DNA from 2 places in the Mesorhizobium sp. P2_D6 genome. Region 1 is predicted to be linked to the other one. Evidence: predicted binding sites of a transcription regulator. Region 1 holds the regulator's gene; the other holds the start of a gene.
What was found. The regulator HrcA, encoded in region 1, represses chaperone genes, less so after heat shock. The targets are predictions, from matches to a motif close to GTTAGCACTCNCNNNNNGNGAGTGCTAAC.
Positions count from the first base shown of each region.

Region 2: the regulator HrcA is predicted to act here: its motif matches at 1,656-1,684, upstream of AC1D1L_RS15680 (co-chaperone GroES).

Region 1 covers NZ_JBFUEG010000019.1:83,393-88,358, reverse strand. The annotation lists gene AC1D1L_RS28330 (PQQ-dependent sugar dehydrogenase) at 1-1,334, opposite strand, end outside; gene AC1D1L_RS28335 (hypothetical protein) at 1-6, shown strand, start outside; gene AC1D1L_RS28325 (hypothetical protein) at 1,438-1,641, opposite strand; gene hrcA (heat-inducible transcriptional repressor HrcA) at 1,678-2,763, opposite strand; gene rph (ribonuclease PH) at 3,017-3,733, shown strand; gene AC1D1L_RS28310 (VOC family protein) at 3,924-4,334, shown strand; gene rdgB (RdgB/HAM1 family non-canonical purine NTP pyrophosphatase) at 4,334-4,966, shown strand, end outside.
Region 2 covers NZ_JBFUEG010000006.1:275,993-280,958, forward strand. The annotation lists gene groL (chaperonin GroEL) at 1-1,229, opposite strand, end outside; gene AC1D1L_RS15680 (co-chaperone GroES) at 1,289-1,603, opposite strand; gene AC1D1L_RS15685 (hypothetical protein) at 1,852-2,115, shown strand; gene AC1D1L_RS15690 (DUF1488 family protein) at 2,112-2,378, shown strand; gene AC1D1L_RS15695 (hypothetical protein) at 2,402-2,593, opposite strand; gene AC1D1L_RS15700 (hypothetical protein) at 2,601-2,816, opposite strand; gene AC1D1L_RS15705 (DUF3168 domain-containing protein) at 3,097-3,504, shown strand; gene AC1D1L_RS15710 (ester cyclase) at 3,501-3,887, opposite strand; gene AC1D1L_RS15715 (hypothetical protein) at 4,169-4,429, shown strand; gene AC1D1L_RS15720 (response regulator transcription factor) at 4,495-4,966, shown strand, end outside.

The sequences.
Region 1 (4,966 bases):
ACATGAGTGATGCGCCAGATGGTGCCGTTGGCATCCTCGGTGAGGATGAGCGCGCCGTCTTTGGCCACCGCGACGCCGACAGGCCGGCCCCAGACGGAGTCATTGGAAATGACGAAGCCGGTGATGAAATCCTCATACTCGCCGGTCGGCTTGCCATCCTTGAACTTCAGTCGCACCACCTTGTAGCCCGTGCGTACGCCGCGGTTCCAGGACCCGTGCAGGGCAACGAAAGCATCGCCCCTGTACTCGGCCGGAAAATTGCCGCCGTCATAGAAGACGATGTTGAGCGGCGCCGAATGTGCCTGCATCAGCACGTCGGGGATGGTTGCCTTGCCGGCAAGGTCGGGGCGCTCACCCTTGCGGCGTGGATCCTCATTGTTGCCGATGTAGTACCAGGGCCAGCCGTAGAATGCGCCGTCCTTGACGGAGGTGGCGTATTCGAACGGCACATTGTCGCCCAGCCCGTCGCGCTCGTTGACGACACACCAGAGTGCACCGGTGGCCGGCTGCACGGTCATACCCGAACAATTGCGCAGGCCGGTGGCGACGATGCGGCCATTCTTGCCGTCAGCGTCGAAGGCCAGCACGTCGGCACGGCCGCCCTCCCGGCCCCAGGCGGCACCCAGCGGCATCGATTTGGCCCAGGCGTCGAGGCCGCCACGCGGTTCCTTCCCCGTGCCCTCGGCGACATTCGATCTGGACCCGACCGAGACATAGAGCGTCTTGCCGTCAGCCGAGAAGGCGATGTCGCGGGTCCAGTGGCCGCCCGACGGGATGTCGGGGACGATTGTCTCCGCTTCGCCTGAGGCTTTCAGGTCGCCGTCGCGATAGGCAAAGCGCACCACGCTGTCGGTGTTGGCGATATAGACCCATTGCGGCTTGTCGCCCGGCGGGTAGAAGGCGATGCCGTAGGGCTGGTTGAGATCGCCGGCGAAAATGCCGTCCTCGGTCGGCTTCGCGCTGTCCTTGGCCAGCCGATAGACGCGGATCTGGTTGGCGTGGCTGTCGGCAACGAACAAATCGCCATTCGGCGCCACGCGCACGACGCGCGGATTGGCGATGCCGGAGGCGATCAATTCGGCCGAGAAGCCGGGCGGCAGGACGGGCTTGGCGCCTTCGGGCCGATCGCCGAGGCCGGCGCCGTTGGAGGCGGATTCAGTAAGATAGGGCTTTTGCAGATCATCCGGCTTGATCAGCCGGCGCACGCCCGGTTTGTCCGCCTTCCAACCGCCGAAAGCGTCCTTGCCGGTCAGCAGCGGTTGATCGGCTTGCTGAGCGACGGCACTGGTGGCCACAAGCAGGGCAAGGCTCGCGAAGCCGGCAATCCGGATCACGCTGTCCTCCTCGAATTCACGCCAGTTGGGGCGTCATGCAAAGAAGAGATATCGTGCGAGCGCCACAAAAGAGAAGCGTGCGCGCAGATTCAAGCGAAACCCGTCAGCTGTCTTCTTCCTCGACATCGAGATCGTCGTCGAGCCGCTTTTCCAGCGCGACGAGATCGTCCGGCAGCGGCAGGCCCATGGCGCGCATTTCGCGGAGTTTTTCGCGCAGTTGCTCCTGGATTTCGTGCTCGTCCTCGGGCTGGTTGACCATTTCCTCGAGCAGCAGACTGATCTGGGCCTTGAACGATTCAAGCGCCATTCTGCGCCCTCCTTTGCGGTGATGCCGGCTTCGGACTTATCTCAACATCCGGGTAATCAATTGGGCAGTGTAGTCGACCATGGGCACGATGCGGGCATAATTCAGCCTGGTAGGGCCGATGACGCCGAGCGCGCCGACGACCCGGGCATCCTTGTCGCGGTAGGGCGCCACCACCAGCGACGAGCCGGAGAGCGAAAACAGCTTGTTTTCCGAGCCGATGAAGATGCGCACGCCGGGGCCGTCCTCGGCGAGGTCGAGCAGCTGGATCAGCCCGTCCTGCGTTTCCAGGTCCTCGAACAGGTGCCTGAGCAATTCGATGTCGGCCTGGGCGGTGACATTTTCGAGCAGATTGGCGCGGCCGCGCACGATGAGACGCGCCGGCAGGCCGCTGTCGGCGCCCGCCCACACCGCCAGGCCTTTTTCGACGAGATCCTGCGACAGCGTGTCGAGGGCGGCCCTGGTCTCGTCCTTGATACGAGCGATCTCGATGCGCGCCTCAGCGAGCGTGCGGCCCCTGATATGGGCGTTTAGGAAGTTGGAGGCTTCGTGCAGTTGCGAGACGGTGATGCCGGCCGGCAGGTCGACGACACGGTTCTCGACATCGCCGTTCTGCGACACCATCACGGCCAGCGCCTTGGTCGGCTCAAGCTGGATGAACTCGATGTGCTTCAGCGCCACCTCGTTCTTGGTGGCCAGCACCAGGCCGGCGCCGCGCGACATGCCCGACAGCATCTGGCTGGCCTCGGTCAGCATGTGTTCCAGCGTCGCGCCCGAGCCGGAGGCGCGCACCTGCGCCTCGATGACGCGGCGTTCCTCGTCGGAAAGATCGCCGAGCTCCATGAAGGCATCGACAAAGAAACGCAGGCCCGTCTGTGTCGGCAGCCGCCCGGCCGAGATGTGCGGGGCATAGATCAGGCCGAGATGTTCGAGATCGCTCATCACATTGCGGATGGTGGCCGGCGACAGCGACGACGGCAGGATGCGCGACAGGCTGCGCGATCCCACAGGCTCACCATCCTTGAGGTAGGAATCAACGATGCGCCGGAAAATGTCGCGCGAGCGCATGTCGAGCGACTGCAGCGCGGGTGCCAGCAGACTGGGTTCGGTGACTGCCTTGGTCATTCGGGCCAAAAACCTCCGGCTAAAGGATATAGACTTCCTTCGCCCCTGCGCAACCCGCTGCCGCACTTGCGGTCAGCGGCGTCTGTTCCAGATCGCCCGCTGCCGCGTTTGCGGCCAGCGGCGTCGCTCTTGCGATCGCCCAATGCCGTATGCGGTCACGGCGCCGCGTTTGCGGCCATTTTCCTTTGCGCCATGGGCTGCATGCGTCTACAAGCCGCCCACGCAACCGCAAAAAGAACAGAAAGAGGCCTCGATGCGCCCCTCCAAACGCCAAGCCGACGAAATGCGCGCCATCTCCTTCGAGCGCGGCGTGTCCAAACACGCCGAAGGCTCGTGCCTAGTGAAATTCGGCGACACGCATGTTCTGTGCACGGCGAGCCTGGAGGAAAAGGTGCCGGGCTGGATGCGCAATTCCGGCAAGGGCTGGGTGACGGCTGAATACGGCATGCTGCCGCGCTCGACGGGCGAACGCATGCGCCGTGAAGCTTCTGCCGGCAAACAAGGCGGCCGCACGCTGGAGATCCAGCGGCTGATCGGCCGTTCGCTGCGCGCGGTCGTCGACCTGCAGGCGCTGGGCGAACAGCAGATCACCGTCGACTGCGATGTCATCCAGGCCGATGGCGGCACCCGCACGGCCTCGATCACCGGCGGCTGGGTAGCGCTCTACGATTGCCTGCGCTGGATGGAAGCACGGCAGATGGCCAGCATTGCCAAAGTGCTGAAAGACCATGTCGCGGCAATTTCCTGCGGCATCCATGACGGTCAGCCGGTCATCGATCTCGACTATATCGAGGATTCGTCGGCCGGTACCGACGCCAATTTCGTCATGACCGGCAAGGGCGGCATCGTCGAGATCCAGGGCACCGCCGAGGGCGAGCCTTTCTCCGAAGGGCAGTTCGCGGAGCTGATGGGTCTGGCCAAGAAGGGCATCCAAAGGTTGGTGAGTTTGCAGCAGATGGCTGTGGCCTGATTGAATTTACTGCGATGACGTCGGCGATCCTTCACACCCCCCTCTGGCCTGCCGGCCATCTCCCCCGCAAGGGGGGAGATCAGAGGTTGCTACCGTTTTCGCCAACCATCAACGTTGAGACGCCGCCAGCGGAACTGCCAATCTTCCCCCTTGCGGGGGAGATGCCCGGCAGGGCAGAGGGGGGTGCCTCGTGACTCCCTCTGCTGTTTTGGAATCCGCTCTCTACGTCACCGATCTCGCCGCCGCCGAAGCGTTCTACCGCGACATCCTCGGCCTCGACCTCCTCGGCAAAGTCGACGGCCGCCATCTCTTCTTCCGCTGCGGCGCCGGCGTTTTGCTGATCTTCAACGCCGAGGCGACCAAAATCCCGCCGGCGCCGGATGCGCGGCTGAAAGTGCCGCCGCACGGCACGGTCGGCGAGGGTCATCTGTGCTTTGCGGCAAGCGGGGATGAACTCGGGCGCTGGAAGGCGCAGCTTGAGGCGAAAGACATCGCCATTGAAAGCGAATTCGAATGGCCGCAAGGCGGGCGTTCGATCTACATACGCGACCCCTCGGGCAATTCGATCGAATTCGCCGAGCCACGGATCTGGGGCCTTTGATGCATTCTCTCGATGGAAAAAAGATCGTCGTCGCCAGCCACAATGCAGGCAAACTGCGCGAATTCGCCGATTTGATGGGTCCGTTCGGCTTCGAGGCGAAGTCGGCCAAGGACTACAGCTTGCCGGAGCCGGACGAGACCGGCACCACTTTCGAGGAAAACGCCTACATCAAGGCCTTTGCCGCGGCTGAAGCCACTGGCCTGCCGGCGCTGTCCGACGATTCGGGCCTCTGCGTCGACGCGCTTGACGGCGCACCCGGCGTCTACACCGCCAACTGGGCCGAAACTCCGGAAGGCACCCGCGATTTCGGCATGGCCATGCAGCGCACCGAAGTGGCCTTGCAGGAGGTCGGCGCCGCCCAGCCGGCGCTGCGCAAGGGCCGCTTCGTAGCCGTCATCTGCCTCGCCTTCCCAGATGGCGAAGCCGAATATTATCGAGGCGAGGCCGAGGGAACGCTGGTGTGGCCGCCGCGCGGCGAGCTCGGCTTCGGCTACGACCCGGTGTTCCTGCCTGACGGTTTCGACAAGACGTTCGGCGAGATGAGCGCCGAGGAGAAGCATGGCTGGAAGCCCGGCCAGCCAACGGCGCTGTCGCACCGCGCCCGCGCCTTCCAGAAATTCGCCCGCGCCAGA
Region 2 (4,966 bases), on a different contig from region 1:
CCTTCCTCGACCGCCGCCCGCGTCGCATTCAGTGCGTCGTCGATGCGGTCCTTCTTTTCCTTCACTTCCGACTCGGTGACGCCGCCGACGCGGATGACGGCAACGCCGCCGGCGAGCTTGGCCAGCCGCTCCTGCAGCTTCTCCTTGTCATAGTCGGACGTCGTCTCCTCGATCTGGCCCTTGATCTGGGCGATCCGCGCCTGGATGGTCGCCTTGGTGCCGGCGCCGTCGATGATCGTGGTGGTGTCCTTCTCGATCAGAACGCGCTTGGCGCGGCCGAGCATCTCGATGGTGACATTTTCCAGCTTGATGCCGAGATCCTCGGAAATCATCTGCCCCGATGTCAGCACGGCGATGTCTTCCAGCATCGCCTTGCGGCGGTCGCCGAAGCCTGGCGCCTTGACGGCCGCGACCTTGAGGCCGCCGCGCAGCTTGTTGACGACCAACGTCGCCAGCGCTTCGCCCTCCACGTCTTCCGAAATGATCAGCAGCGGCCGGCCGCTCTGCACCACCGCTTCGAGGATCGGCAGCATCGCCTGCAGATTGCCGAGCTTCTTCTCGTGGATGAGCACATAGGGCTCTTCCAATTCGACGCGCATCTTGTCGGCATTGGTGACGAAGTAGGGTGAGAGATAGCCGCGGTCGAACTGCATGCCTTCGACGACGTCGAGTTCGGTGTCGGCGGTCTTGGCTTCCTCGACGGTGATGACGCCGTCATTGCCGACCTTGTCCATCGCCTTGGCGATCATGGCGCCGACGGTGGCGTCGCCATTGGCGGCGATGGTGCCGACTTGGGCGATCTCGGCCGACGACTTGACCTTCTTGGCCTTCGCCTTGATGTCCTTGACCACGGCGGCGACAGCCTGGTCGATGCCGCGCTTGAGATCCATCGGGTTCATGCCGGCGGCAACGAGCTTGGCGCCTTCGCGCAGAATCGAGGCGGCCAGCACCGTGGCGGTGGTGGTGCCGTCACCGGCGAGGTCGTTGGTCTTCGAAGCAACTTCGCGCACCATCTGCGCGCCCATGTTCTCGAACTTGTCGGCAAGCTCGATTTCCTTGGCGACGGTGACGCCGTCCTTGGTGATGCGAGGCGCGCCATAGGCCTTGTCGATGATGACGTTGCGGCCCTTGGGGCCGAGCGTGACCTTCACCGCGTTGTTGAGGGTCTCGACGCCGCGCAGCATGCGGTCGCGCGCGTCGGTGGAGAATTTGATTTCCTTGGCAGACATTTTTTTCATCCAGTTCGCATTTGGAGTGGACCGTCACCGCGCAGATGCGCGGCGCTTCGTCAGGCGGCCTTCTTGGCTTCGACTGCCTTTTCGATAACGCCCATGATGTCGGCTTCCTTCATGATCAGAAGGTCCTCGCCGTCGATCTTGACCTCGGTGCCCGACCATTTGCCGAACAGGATCAAGTCGCCTGCCTTGACGTCGAGCGGAACAAGCGCGCCGTTTTCGTCGCGTGCGCCGGGGCCGACGGCGATGACTTCGCCTTCCTGCGGCTTTTCCTTGGCATTGTCGGGAATGATGATGCCGCCCTTGGATTTGGTATCGCCTTCGGCGCGCCGGATGACGACGCGGTCGTGGAGTGGCCGAAACTTCATGAGAACTTCTTTCTGGGGCCTGCACAGGCGGCCACACCGCTCTTATAGGCGCGTTGGCACTCGATAGATAGGAGTGCCAAAAATTATTCGCGGGCAGCTCAAAATATTAAAAAGTATTATGTGGCCTGTGGATTTCCAGATATCGCGATCCGTCTAAATAATTCAAAAAATTGAATTTCTGCGCCAAAGCGACTATTTATATGGAAAGTTTCATTTCAACGGTTTCAGGCACAAGGGAGATTTAAGCGATGGCCGACGGCAATCAGAGCATCATGGAAAAAGCTGAGGCCCGCTTCATGGACAAGCAGAAGAAGACGGCCGAGCGCAACAAGGCAACCTCCGATTACGTATCCGAGGCCAGAGCCAGGGAGATCAAGACCGCAAGGCTCAGGGGATTGCGCCTGGCCAAGGAAGAAGCCGACCGCGTTGAGGAAGCCCTGAACCCGACACCGAAGAAGAAGCGGGCGACAGTCAAGAAGGCTGCCGCCGCACCCAAGGGAGCCAAGTCATGAGCCTGACATTCCCCAATCCAAGCCGCAGCTATGACGAGGCCGGCAAGCGCATCCGCTTTGTCGGCCATGACGGCATGTTCCAGATTTCCTTCTCTGTCGCCGCCGATGCAATCTCGAAGGCGCCGTCGGGGACGGCGACCTCGGAAGCCACCTATCTGGCAGCCTTCGATACGGCGTCCAGATCCATCCATGACATCGCCAGCAAGGCCTATGCGCGCACCCGCAAGAGCATATATGTGCTCACCGCCGCGGATTTCAGTTAGCTCCCGGCTGCGATCGACCTGGATCAGGATTTGCGGTCCGCTTTTGCCCGCCGCTTGACGTCCCGGCTGTTCAGGCGGTCGGCCATCGCTTCCGCATCGCGTATAGTCATGTCCACCATGACCTGATGCTTGAGCTCGACAGGCTGGCCGGTGAAGATGTCGAAGATGGTCCAGCTTTCGGGCTCGTCCATGCGCAAGGCGTAGCGGTTTGCCATCGCGGCGTCAGGCCCGTGACATGAAAAATGCCGCCGCCAGGATCAGGATCGTCCAGACCAGCACCGACAGCTTCAAGACGAGGCCGCCATGCACGGAAAGAACCTCCCGCATGCGCAAAGCCATGGCATTCATGCCCTTCGACGGGGTGGGTGCTGCCGCAATCGCGACCGCGGGCTTGACGCCAAGCTTTCCAAAAGCCGGCAGCAGCGATGGCGTTCGCATGAAATGACCTCGAATTGTCTGAGAAAACAGCCCTCCTCATAACACCCTTCTTGAAACTCCCTGCATGCCAAATAGAAACCGGTCCGTGAAACGGCCATGCCGCCCGATTCGCAACTTGCGTCGGGCCGGTCGTCATCTGGCGAAACCGGTGCAACGCAGTTAGGTTGCGCGCGAAACTGCTGGCGGCATGAGGTTTGTTCCAGAGCATGATGTTGAAAAGTGTGAAGCGGTTTTCTGAAGACATCATGCTCTTAGGAGAGACAGGCGAACGGAGACGAGGATGACGGCGCCCGGCGATTTGCTGCAAGCCCTGTTCATGAGATTGAAGAGCGACGCCTCGCTGACGGCGCTGCTCGGCGGCGCCGGGTTGCGCGAGCAGGCGGCAGACAGTGCCGCTTTCCCCTATGTCACGTATGGCAGGACCAGCGCGTTCGATCTCGACACCGGCGCCGACAATGATGACGACCAGCTGATCACGCTGCATGTCTGGTCGAAGGCGCAAGGCGAGGCCGAGACGCGTCTGATCATGGACAGCATCCGGGCGCGCCTCGACGGCGCTGCATTCGCCACCGGCTCGCGCGACCAGACACGCCTGTCGCTGGAATTCGCCGAGGCGCGCTACGACGAGGACTTGGCGCTCCATCACGGGGTGCTGCGGATACGCGCCATCACGCAAAGCGCCACCTAAATCTGCGCCTGGATCTCGGCCTTGTCGATGACCGACCACACTTCGCGAATGCGACCCTCTGCGAATTCGTAGAAAACATTCTCGGCGAACGACACGCGCTTGCCGTTCACCGGCAGGCCGAACAGCATTCCCTTGGGATGACAGTCGAAATGCAGGCGCGCCGCCACGCGCGGTGGCTGGCAGACCAGCAGTTCGATGTTGAAACTGAGATCGGGAATGGCCGCGAAATCGCCTTCGAGCATGCGGCGATAGCCTGACAGGCCGAGCATTTCGGCATTGTGCTGAACTTCATTGCCGACAAACCTTCCGAGATTGGCCCAGTCCTGGGCATTCAGGCAGGCGATGTAGCCCCGGTAAAGGTCGGCAAGGTCATTATCCGTCATGGCGCACTCCGATGGTTTGGCGTTCCCTACGCTAATTAGGGCGCCTCTGAGAATGGTCGCGCCTTGACCTGTTCCCGATCCACCTACGACTTGAGAACCAGCTGGCAAAAAACATAGCCGCGCTGCCGGTTTTCCGGCTATGAATCGCACGCCCGGTCTGAGGGGATCTGGGCGGCATGATTGCATTCATTCGTTTCGCGCGCAGGGGGTGTTGCGGGGATGGATTTTCAACCGCTCACCGTTCATTTCACGTTCAGCACAGTTGCGTTACAACGCCGACCATGAAAACGCTTCGCTCCCATTTCAGAACCGCGGCACTGGCGCTTGGTATCGCCGGCGTGTTGGCTTCGCAGGCGACGCCGGCCGCCGCCGCCGACTGCTACGCGATCGGCCAGCAGGTTGCAGAGCAGAATGGCGGAACGCTGGCCAAGGCCTCGCAGTCGACGCGTGGCGGCCAGGAGGTCTGCGTTATCGTCGTGCTCGTTCCTGGCAAGGACGGTCAGCGTCCGCGCCGCTCCGAGATCGTCGTCCCGGCGAACTGACCCCCACCGTTTCCCAGGCCGCCGGAATCGGCCTATATCTGAGACCTCAACAGGCCTGACCGATCATGCGCGTACTCGTTGTCGAAGATGACAAGGATCTGAACCGGCAGATAGCCGATGCTTTGGTCGATGCCGGCTATGTCGTCGACCGCGCCTATGACGGCGAGGAGGGCCATTTCCTCGGCGACACCGAGCCTTACGACGCCGTCGTGCTCGACATCGGCCTGCCGCAGATGGACGGCATCAGCGTCGTCGAGCGCTGGCGACGCAACGGCCGCAAGATGCCGGTGCTGATCCTCACCGCACGCGACCGCTGGAGCGACAAGGTGTCCGGCATCGATGCCGGCGCCGACGACTACGTCACCAAGCCGTTTCACATCGAGGAAGTTCTGGCGCGGGTGAGGGCGCTGATCCGGCGAGCCGCCGGCCATGCCTCGTCCGAGCTTACCTGCGGGCCGCTGCGCCTCGACACCAAGGCCTCCAAGGCCGATGTCGACGGTCAGCCGCTGAAGTTGACCTCGCATGAATTCCGTCTGC